Linked DNA regions of Streptomyces venezuelae ATCC 10712. The protein of the gene in region 1 interacts with the protein of each later gene in a pairwise test. Links are inferred from orthologs where the notes say so. Each region holds a gene or a part of one and is shown on either strand. Other genes may lie near its edges.

The links. The genes of interacting proteins can lie anywhere in the genome.
Region 2: the proteins of paaC (region 1) and DEJ43_RS06685 interact in binary tests that used the Escherichia coli proteins (3 or more experiments, as listed by UniProt). The link is inferred for Streptomyces venezuelae ATCC 10712 from one-to-one orthologs.

Annotation. Positions count from the first base shown.
Region 1 is NZ_CP029197.1:3,928,622-3,932,974, forward strand. Bases 762-3,650 are described here. They hold paaC (1,2-phenylacetyl-CoA epoxidase subunit PaaC), read left to right. Parts: upstream 762-1,796; coding sequence 1,797-2,504; downstream 2,505-3,650. Other genes in these bases: paaA (1,2-phenylacetyl-CoA epoxidase subunit PaaA), read left to right, coding at 762-1,459; paaB (1,2-phenylacetyl-CoA epoxidase subunit PaaB), read left to right, coding at 1,456-1,743; paaD (1,2-phenylacetyl-CoA epoxidase subunit PaaD), read left to right, coding at 2,498-2,995; DEJ43_RS17995 (2Fe-2S iron-sulfur cluster-binding protein), read left to right, coding at 2,996-3,650. In the rest of the region: DEJ43_RS17970 (DUF5819 family protein), read right to left, coding at 1-291; more of paaA, read left to right, coding at 437-761; more of DEJ43_RS17995, read left to right, coding at 3,651-4,099; DEJ43_RS18000 (acyl-CoA dehydrogenase family protein), read left to right, coding at 4,193-4,353. UniProt on the Escherichia coli protein: Component of 1,2-phenylacetyl-CoA epoxidase multicomponent enzyme system which catalyzes the reduction of phenylacetyl-CoA (PA-CoA) to form 1,2-epoxyphenylacetyl-CoA. The subunit C may be essential for structural integrity of the alpha subunit.
Region 2 is NZ_CP029197.1:1,515,758-1,520,063, reverse strand. What follows is about bases 843-3,684. They hold DEJ43_RS06685 (response regulator), read right to left. Parts: upstream 2,677-3,684; coding sequence 2,008-2,676; downstream 843-2,007. Other genes in these bases: DEJ43_RS06680 (Bug family tripartite tricarboxylate transporter substrate binding protein), read left to right, coding at 2,811-3,684; DEJ43_RS06690 (lytic polysaccharide monooxygenase auxiliary activity family 9 protein), read right to left, coding at 843-1,847. Also shown: DEJ43_RS06695 (esterase/lipase family protein), read left to right, coding at 1-834; more of DEJ43_RS06690, read right to left, coding at 831-842; more of DEJ43_RS06680, read left to right, coding at 3,685-3,794; DEJ43_RS06675 (tripartite tricarboxylate transporter TctB family protein), read left to right, coding at 3,791-4,297; DEJ43_RS06670 (tripartite tricarboxylate transporter permease), read left to right, coding at 4,301-4,306. UniProt on the Escherichia coli protein: Member of the two-component regulatory system DpiA/DpiB, which is essential for expression of citrate-specific fermentation genes and genes involved in plasmid inheritance.

The DNA.
Region 1 (4,353 bases):
GCGGAGCTCGGCGCGGGCCTCGACGGAGACGTTCTGCTGGAGCGGGTTGGGCGCGAAGAGCTTCCAGTTCTGTTCGAACTCGGGGTAGACCCAGTCGTCGACGGCCTGGCCGTGCCGCTTGGTCAGCGTGTTCGACGGCGCCACGTGCAGGAACACCATCGCCAGATGGACGCAGGCGAAGACCCCGGCGACCGCGAGCGCCACGGCGAGGACGACCTGGTAGGGCATGGAGAGCGCCATGATCCCGCCGACGGCGTGGTTCTCCGGGGGCGTCGGGCGGTGTTCGTCCATGTCAGCCGGGTCCTTGTCGACGTGTGCGTCCATCCCGCCCCGATCCCGATCGGCCCACCCCGGTTATCCACAGGGTTGACACCATACGGGCCGTCGACTCACCATTGAAGTCATTCAACCGAACGATCGGTCGGTAGGGGGTCCGATGACCGCAGTGACGGCAGGGACGGCAGAGACCACGGGCGTGCCCGGCGTGTCGGACGCGGCCGTGGCGGCGGAGACGGCCGCCCACGAGGCCGTGTTCGACGCCGCCGTGGCCGCCGACGAGCGGATCGAGCCGCGCGACTGGATGCCCGAGGGGTACCGGGCCTCGCTCGTCCGGCAGATCGCGCAGCACGCCCATTCCGAGATCATCGGCATGCAGCCAGAGGCGAACTGGATCACCCGCGCGCCCTCGCTGCGCCGCAAGGCGATCCTGATGGCGAAGGTCCAGGACGAGGCGGGCCACGGCCTGTATCTCTACAGCGCCGCGGAGACCCTCGGCACCAGCCGCGACGAGCTGCTCGACAAGCTTCACTCGGGCCGCCAGAAGTACTCGTCGATCTTCAACTACCCCACGCTGACCTGGGCCGACGTCGGCGCGATCGGCTGGCTGGTGGACGGCGCCGCGATCACCAACCAGGTCCCCCTCTGCCGCTGCTCGTACGGGCCGTACGCGCGGGCGATGGTCAGGGTCTGCAAGGAGGAGTCCTTCCACCAGCGCCAGGGGTACGAGGCTCTGCTCGCCCTCTCCCGAGGCACCGAGGCCCAGCACGCGATGGCGCAGGACGCGGTGGACCGCTGGTGGTGGCCCTCGCTGATGATGTTCGGCCCGCCGGACGACGAGTCGACCCACACCGCCCAGGCGATGGCCTGGAAGATCAAGCGCCACACCAACGACGAGCTGCGTCAGCGCTTCGTCGACATCGCCGTGCCGCAGGCCGAGGCCCTCGGGCTCACCCTCCCCGACCCCGACCTCCGGTGGAACGAGGAGCGCGGGCACTACGACTTCGGCGCGATCGACTGGACCGAGTTCTGGGACGTCCTCAAGGGCAACGGCCCGTGCAACGACCAGCGGCTGAGCAGGCGGCGCCAGGCCCATGAGGACGGTGCCTGGGTCAGGGAAGCGGCGGCGGCCCACGCCGAGAAGCACAAGGACACCGGCAAGCACGGAGAGGCGCAGGCATGACGAGCGACGGTTGGCCCCTGTGGGAGGTGTTCGTGCGCTCCCGCCGCGGACTGTCCCACACCCACGCGGGCAGTCTCCACGCGCCCGACGCGGAGATGGCTCTGCGCAACGCCCGTGACCTGTACACCCGCAGGAGCGAGGGCGTGTCGATCTGGGTCGTCCCGTCCACCGAGATCACCGCCTCCTCGCCGGACGAGAAGGACCCCTTCTTCGAGCCCGCCGCGGACAAGCCCTACCGCCACCCGACGTTCTACGAGATCCCGGAGGGGGTGAAGCACCTGTGAGCACCCCCGACACCCGCAGCGCCCCCGGCACCGCCGGCGCGCGGGAGGGCGCCGTGATCACCGGCGCGGCCCTCGCCCTCGGTGACGACGCCCTCGTCCTCTCCCACCGCCTGGGGGAGTGGGCGGGCTCCGCCCCCGTCCTGGAGGAGGAGGTCGCCCTGGCCAACATCGCCCTCGACCTCCTCGGCCAGGCCCGCGTCCTGCTCTCGATGGTCGGCGACGAGGACGAGCTGGCGTACCTGCGCGAGGAGCGTTCCTTCCGGAACGTCCAGCTGGTCGAGCAGCCGAACGGCGACTTCGCCCACACCATCGCCCGCCAGCTCTACTTCTCCACCTACCAGCGCCTGCTGTACGGACAGCTGGCCGCCGGGGACGGCCCCTTCGCCGGCCTCGCGGCCAAGGCGGTCAAGGAGGTCGCGTACCACCAGGACCACGCCGAGCAGTGGACCCTGCGGCTCGGTGACGGCACCGCCGAGAGCCACGAGCGGATGCGCCGCGCCTGCGAGTCCCTGTGGCGGTACACGGGCGAGCTGTTCCAGCCCGTCGAGGGCCTCGACGTCGACCACGCCGCGCTGGAGAGCGCCTGGCTGGCCTCCGTGACGGACGTGCTCGGCCGGGCCACGCTCGGCGTGCCGGAGGGGCCGCGCACCGGCGCCTGGGCCGCGGGAGCCGGCCGGCAGGGACTGCACACCGAGTCCTTCGGACGGATGATCGCCGAGATGCAGCACCTGCACCGCAGCCACCCGGGGGCGGCATGGTGACCATGACCGCCCTGGAGGAGGAGCTGAGCCGCGTCGCCGGATCGGTCCTCGACCCGGAGCTGCCCGTCCTCACCCTGGCCGAGCTCGGCGTGCTGCGCGGCGTCCACGTCACCGGCCCCGGCCGGGTCGAGGTCTCCCTCACCCCGACGTACACGGGCTGCCCCGCCGTCGAGACCATGTCCTCGGACATCGAGCGCGCGCTCCACGAGCACGGGGTGCCGGAGGTCTCCGTCGTCACGGTCCTCGCCCCCGCCTGGTCCACCGACGACATCAGCGAGGAAGGGCGGCGCAAGCTCGCCGAGTTCGGCGTCGCCCCGCCGCGCCCGCAGGGTCCGGCCAACGGTCCGGTACCGCTGACGCTGGCGATCCGCTGCCCCCACTGCGGCTCCACCGACACCGAGCTGCTGAGCCGCTTCTCGTCGACCGCGTGCAAGGCGCTGCGCCGCTGCACCGCCTGCCGCGAGCCGTTCGACCACTTCAAGGAGCTGTAGATGGAGTCCTCAGGCGTGGCGGGACGGGCCGACGCCCGGGCCGGGTTCCATCCCCTCGTCGTCAGCGAGGTCGAGCCGCTCACGGACGACTCCGTGGCGGTCACCTTCGCGGTCCCGCCCGAGCTCCACGAGCGCTACCGGCACCTGCCCGGCCAGCACCTCGCTCTGCGGCGCACCGGCGAGCAGGGGGAGGAGATCCGGCGGACGTACTCGATCTGCGCCCCCGCCTCCCCGGTCGGCGAGCCGCCCGTCCTGCGGGTCGGCATCCGGCTCGTCGACGGTGGCTCCTTCTCGACGTACGCGCTCAAGGAACTGGCCGTCGGTGACCTCGTCGAGGTCATGGAGCCGATGGGCCGCTTCTCGCTCGTCCCGCGCGCGGGGCACTTCGCGGCCGTGGTGGGCGGCAGCGGCATCACGCCGGTCCTGTCGATCGCGGCCACCCTGCTCGCCCGGGAGCCCGAGGCCCGCTTCTGCCTGATCCGGAGCGACCGGACCGCCGCGTCCACGATGTTCCTCGACGAGGTCGCCGACCTGAAGGACCGCTACCCGGACCGCTTCCAGCTGGTCACCGTGCTCTCCCGGGAGGAGCAGCAGGCGGGGCTGCCGTCCGGCCGGCTCGACCGGGAGCGGCTCGACGCGCTGCTGCCCTCGCTGCTGCCGGTCGGGGCGATCGACGGCTGGTTCCTCTGCGGTCCCTTCGGGCTCGTGCAGGGCGCCGAGCGGGCGCTGCGCGGTCTGGGCGTCGACCGCGGGCGGATCCACCAGGAGATCTTCCACGTCGACGACGGTTCGGCGCCCGCGCCGGCCGTGGCGGCCGACGCCCCCGCGCACGCCACGCTGACCGCGACCCTGCACGGCCGGTCCGGCAGCTGGCCGGTGGACCGCGGCGAGACCCTGCTCGACACGGTGCTGCGTTCCCGCGCGGACGCTCCGTACGCCTGCAAGGGCGGGGTGTGCGGCACCTGCCGTGCCTTCCTCGTCAGCGGAGAGGTGCGGATGGACCGCAACTTCGCCCTGGAACCGGAGGAGACCGAAGCGGGGTACGTGCTGGCCTGTCAGTCCCATCCGGTGACCCCGGACGTGGAGCTGGACTTCGACCGCTGAGCAAGTCCCCCCGCCGCCATTCCCTTCCACTAGAACCTGTTCTATCTTGACGATCCGTCAGGACGAGCAGGCGCACAACGGGAGGGCAGGGCAGTGGACTTCACCTTCACCGAGGAGCAGCAGGCGGCCGTGGACGCGGCCAAGGCGGTCTTCGCGGGCGTCAGCCCCGACGCGGTACCGAGCCCCGCCCTCACCCCGGGCGCCGTGGCCGAGGACCTCGACCGACCGCTCTGGGCCCGTCTCGCCGCCGCCGA
Region 2 (4,306 bases), 2.4 Mb from region 1 along the record:
GTCCTGCTGCTGACCGCCGCCGCCACGCTCGCCCCGACCGCCGCCGCCTCGGCCCACACCGAGGCCGCGACCACCAGCCGCGGCTGGAACGACTTCTCCTGCAAGCCCTCCGCCGAGCACCCGCGCCCCGTCGTCCTCGTCCACGGAACCCTCGGGAACTCCGTCGACAACTGGCTCGTCCTCGCGCCGTACCTGGTCAACCGCGGGTACTGCGTCTTCTCGCTCGACTACGGCCAGCTGCCGAACGTGCCGTTCTTCCACGGACTCGGACCCATCGAGGCCTCCGCCGGGCAGCTCGCCACGTACGTCGACCGGGTCCTCGCCGCCACCGGCGCCCCCGAGGCCGACCTCGTCGGACACTCGCAGGGCGGCATGATGCCCCGCTGGTACCTCAAGTTCCTCGGCGGGGCCGCGAAGGTGAACACGCTCGTCGGGATCGCCCCCGACAACCACGGCACCACCCTCCTCGGCCTCACCAAGCTCCTGCCGTACTTCCCCGGCGCGGAGGACCTCATCAAGGCCAACACCCCGGGCCTCGCCGACCAGATCGCCGGCTCGCCGTTCCTCACCAAGCTCAACGCGGGCGGCGACACCGTCCCCGGCGTCCGCTACCACGTCATCGCGACCCAGTACGACGAGGTGGTCACCCCGTACCGCTCGCAGTTCCTGAGCGGCCCGAACGTCACCAACGTCCTCATCCAGGACAAGTGCGCGCTCGACCTGTCCGAGCACGTGGCGATCGGCACGGTGGACCGGGTCACCTTCCACGAGGTCGCCAACGCCCTCGACCCGGCCCACGCGAGCCCGACCACCTGCCTGTCGGTGATCGGCTAGCCGTTCAGGCCCCGAGCGCGGCGCCGGCGGGTCGACCCGAACAGCACGGCCGCGCCGACCGCGAGCACGGCGGCGCCACCGACCGCGAGATACGGGGTGGTGGCGTCGCCACCGGTCTCGGCGAGCACCACACCGGTACCGGAGCCCGAACCGGCCGCGGGCGCGGGCGCGTTGGGCGCGGCGGCCCGGGTGGCCTCGGGCCGTGCGGCAGCGGGCCGCGACTCGTGACCGGGCCCGGGAGCGGCCGCCGTCTCCTGCGCACCCGTGGCGGCGTCCCCGTCCCCGTGCCCGCCGTGCTCGACCGAGGACTCGTCCTGACCCTCCTCGATCTGCTCCTCGCTCGGCGCGGAGGCGGTCGGCGCCGGGGCCGTACCCCCGCTGTCCTTCCCGAACACCACGTCCGAGCAGGTGTAGAAGGCCTCGGGGGAGTCGGAGCGCTGCCAGATCGAGTAGATCAGGTGGCGGCCGGACTTGTTCGGCACCGTGCCCCGGAAGACGTAGTCCCCGCCCTCCATCCGCGGGTCGGTCACCGTCGCGAACGGCTCGGCCTCCAGATCCGCCCACGTCAGCGGCTTCGACGGGTCGTACCCGTCCTTCGTCACGTACAGCTCGAACGAGCCCCGGTGCGGCGCGGTCCCCTTGTACCGGAAGGTGTGCGCCCCGGAGGACATCGGGCTCGCCGGCCAGTCGGCCCGCGCCAGGTCGAGCCCCCGGTACTTGTCGTTGCCCGCGCTGCACAGCTTGCCGTCCGGGATCAGCTCGCGGTGCTTGCCGGCGGCGTTGGCGATGTTCACCGCGTTCCAGTCGTAGAACGCCTGCGCCCCGCTCGCCGCCACCGCCGCCTTGCACGCCGCCGACTTCGGCGCCTCGGGCCCCTCCGCGTAACAGGCCGAGACCCGGCTCACCGGATCGGTCATCGACCCGTGGGCGACCGCGGGCACGGACGCGAGACCGACCCCGGAGAGAGCCAGAACCGCGGTGGCGGCGACGGCGGCGGTACGGCGAGAAGTCATGGGGGGACAGCTCCTTCACGAGGGTGAGGTGGGGGGGATGCCCAGGAAACTAGCCGCCCGGATCCGTGAAATCGCCGCGGGAGAGCGGGATACGGCGATTCTTAGGACCGCTTTAAGGAAGCACTAAGCACCGGCTGAGGAACCCCCGCCGCCGACGGCCTCACCCCAGCCGGCGGTAGCGGCGCTCCGGGCGGCCCGTGCCGCCGTAGCGCAGGGTGACCTCGGCCCGGCCGGTCTCCGCGAAGTACTCCAGGTAGCGGCGGGCGCTGACGCGGGAGAGGGAGCCCGCCTCGGCGCACTCCGTGGCCGAGAGGCCCTCCGGGTGGGCGCGCAGGACCGAGTCCACCAGGTCGGCCGTGTGCGCGGCGAGGCCCTTGGGGAGCTCCCGGGAGCCGCGGGGGCGGGCGCCGAAGATCTGGTCGACGTCCTCCTGACGGGCCTCGTCCAGTTCGTCCAGACGGCTGCGCAGCGAGGCCACGTGACGGAGCTGCTCGTGCAGCGCCGCCTGGCTGAACGGCTTGATCAGATAGTGCAGCGCCCCCGCCCGCAGCGCCTCGCGGATCGTCCCCACGTCCCGGGCCGCCGTGATGAAGAGCGCGTCCGTGCCCAGACCCGCCGCGCGCAGCTCCCGCAGCACCCGGATGCCGTCCATGTCCGGCAGGAACACGTCGAGGAGCACCAGGTCCGGCCTCAGCCGCTCGGCCGCGCGCAGTGCCTCGGCGCCGCTGTGCGCGACCCCGGACACCGTGAAGCCCGCCACCGCCGACACATAGCGGCAGTGCAGCTTGGCGACCATGAAGTCGTCGTCCACCACCAGCACGTTCGTCACGACGACCCACGCTAGGTCCCGACCACAACGACCACAACGTCCGTTGATTGCGGAAGAGAGACAGCTTCCTCACGCGAGGGCAACATGTGGGCCACTTCACATCCCCGTCCCCCTACAGCTGAGAGGCGGCACACGTGCGGTTGCGCACCCCCTTCGCCCTCCTCGGGGCCGCGCTCCTGGTCCTTGTGGGTCCGCCCCTGCTCAGTCCCGGCAGCGGCTCCGACACCGGCACCCGCATACCCGGCCTGCGTCTCATGGTCCCCAACACCCCCGGCGGCGGATACGACATCACCGCCCGCACCGCCGCCAAGAACGCCGAGGAGGCCGGTCTCACCGGCGACGTCGAGGTCTTCAACCTGCCCGGCGCCGGCGGCACCGTCGGCCTCACCCGGCTGGTCGGCGAGCGCGGCAACGGCCGCCTCGCCATGTCCATGGGCCTCGGCGTCGTCGGCGCCGTCCACACCAACGAGACCCCCAGGACCCTCGCCGACACCACCCCGATCGCCCGGCTCACCGAGGAGCAGGACATCGTCGTGGTCGGCAAGGACTCGCCGTACCGGACCATCCAGGACCTCCTCACCGCCTGGAAGGCCAACCCCGGCAAGCTGCCCGTCGGCGGCGGTTCCTCGCCCGGCGGCCCCGACCACCTCGCCCCGATGCTGATGGCCCAGGCCGCCGGCATCGCCCCCAAGGACGTCAACTACGTCCCCTTCGACGGCGGCGGCGAGCTCCTCGCCTCCATCCTCGGTGACAAGGTCGCCTTCGGCGTCTCCGGCGTCGGCGAGTACCTCGACCAGATCAAGGCCGGTGAGCTGCGCCTGCTCGCCGTCACCGGCCCGAAGCGGGTCCCCGGCCTCGACGCCCCCACCCTCCGCGAGGCGGGCCTCGACACCGAGTTCACCAACTGGCGCGGCATCGTCGCCCCGCCCGGCCTCTCCGACGCCGAGCGGGAGAAGCTCGTCACCCTGGTGACCGAGCTGCACGACTCCCCGCAGTGGCGCGAGTCCCTCAAGACCCACGGCTGGAACGACGCGTTCCTGCCCGGCGAGGAGTTCGGCGCCTTCCTCGCGGAACAGGACCGCCGCGTCGGCTCCGTCCTCAAGGAGCTCGGACTGTGAACACCACCGTGAAGACCTGGCTCCGCGAGCGGTCCGAACTCGGCGTCGGCGTCCTGCTGTTCGTCCTCGGCGTGCTCGTCCTCACCGACGCCCTCACCCTCGACGCCGACCTCGCGGGCCGCGGCCCCGTCGGCCCCGCCACCGTCCCCCTCGTCGTCGGCTGCGGACTGCTCGTCGTCGCCGTGCTGCTCTCCGTCGACGTCCTGCGCGGCGGCCGCGGCGAGGCCGAGACCGGCGAGGACGTCGACCTCACCGAACCCGCCGACTGGCGCACCGTCCTGCTCCTCGCCGGCGTCTTCCTCGCCTTCGCCGTCCTCATCGGCCCCGTCGGCTTCCCCGTCGCCGGCGCCCTCCTCTTCTGGGGCGCGGCGTACGCGCTCGGCAGCCGCCACCTCCACCGCGACCCGCTGATCGCGGCCGCCCTCTCGCTCCTCACCTACGCCGTCTTCGACAAGCTGCTCGGCGTCCCGCTGCCCGGCGGCCCGCTGATGGGAGTGATCTGACCCGTGGAT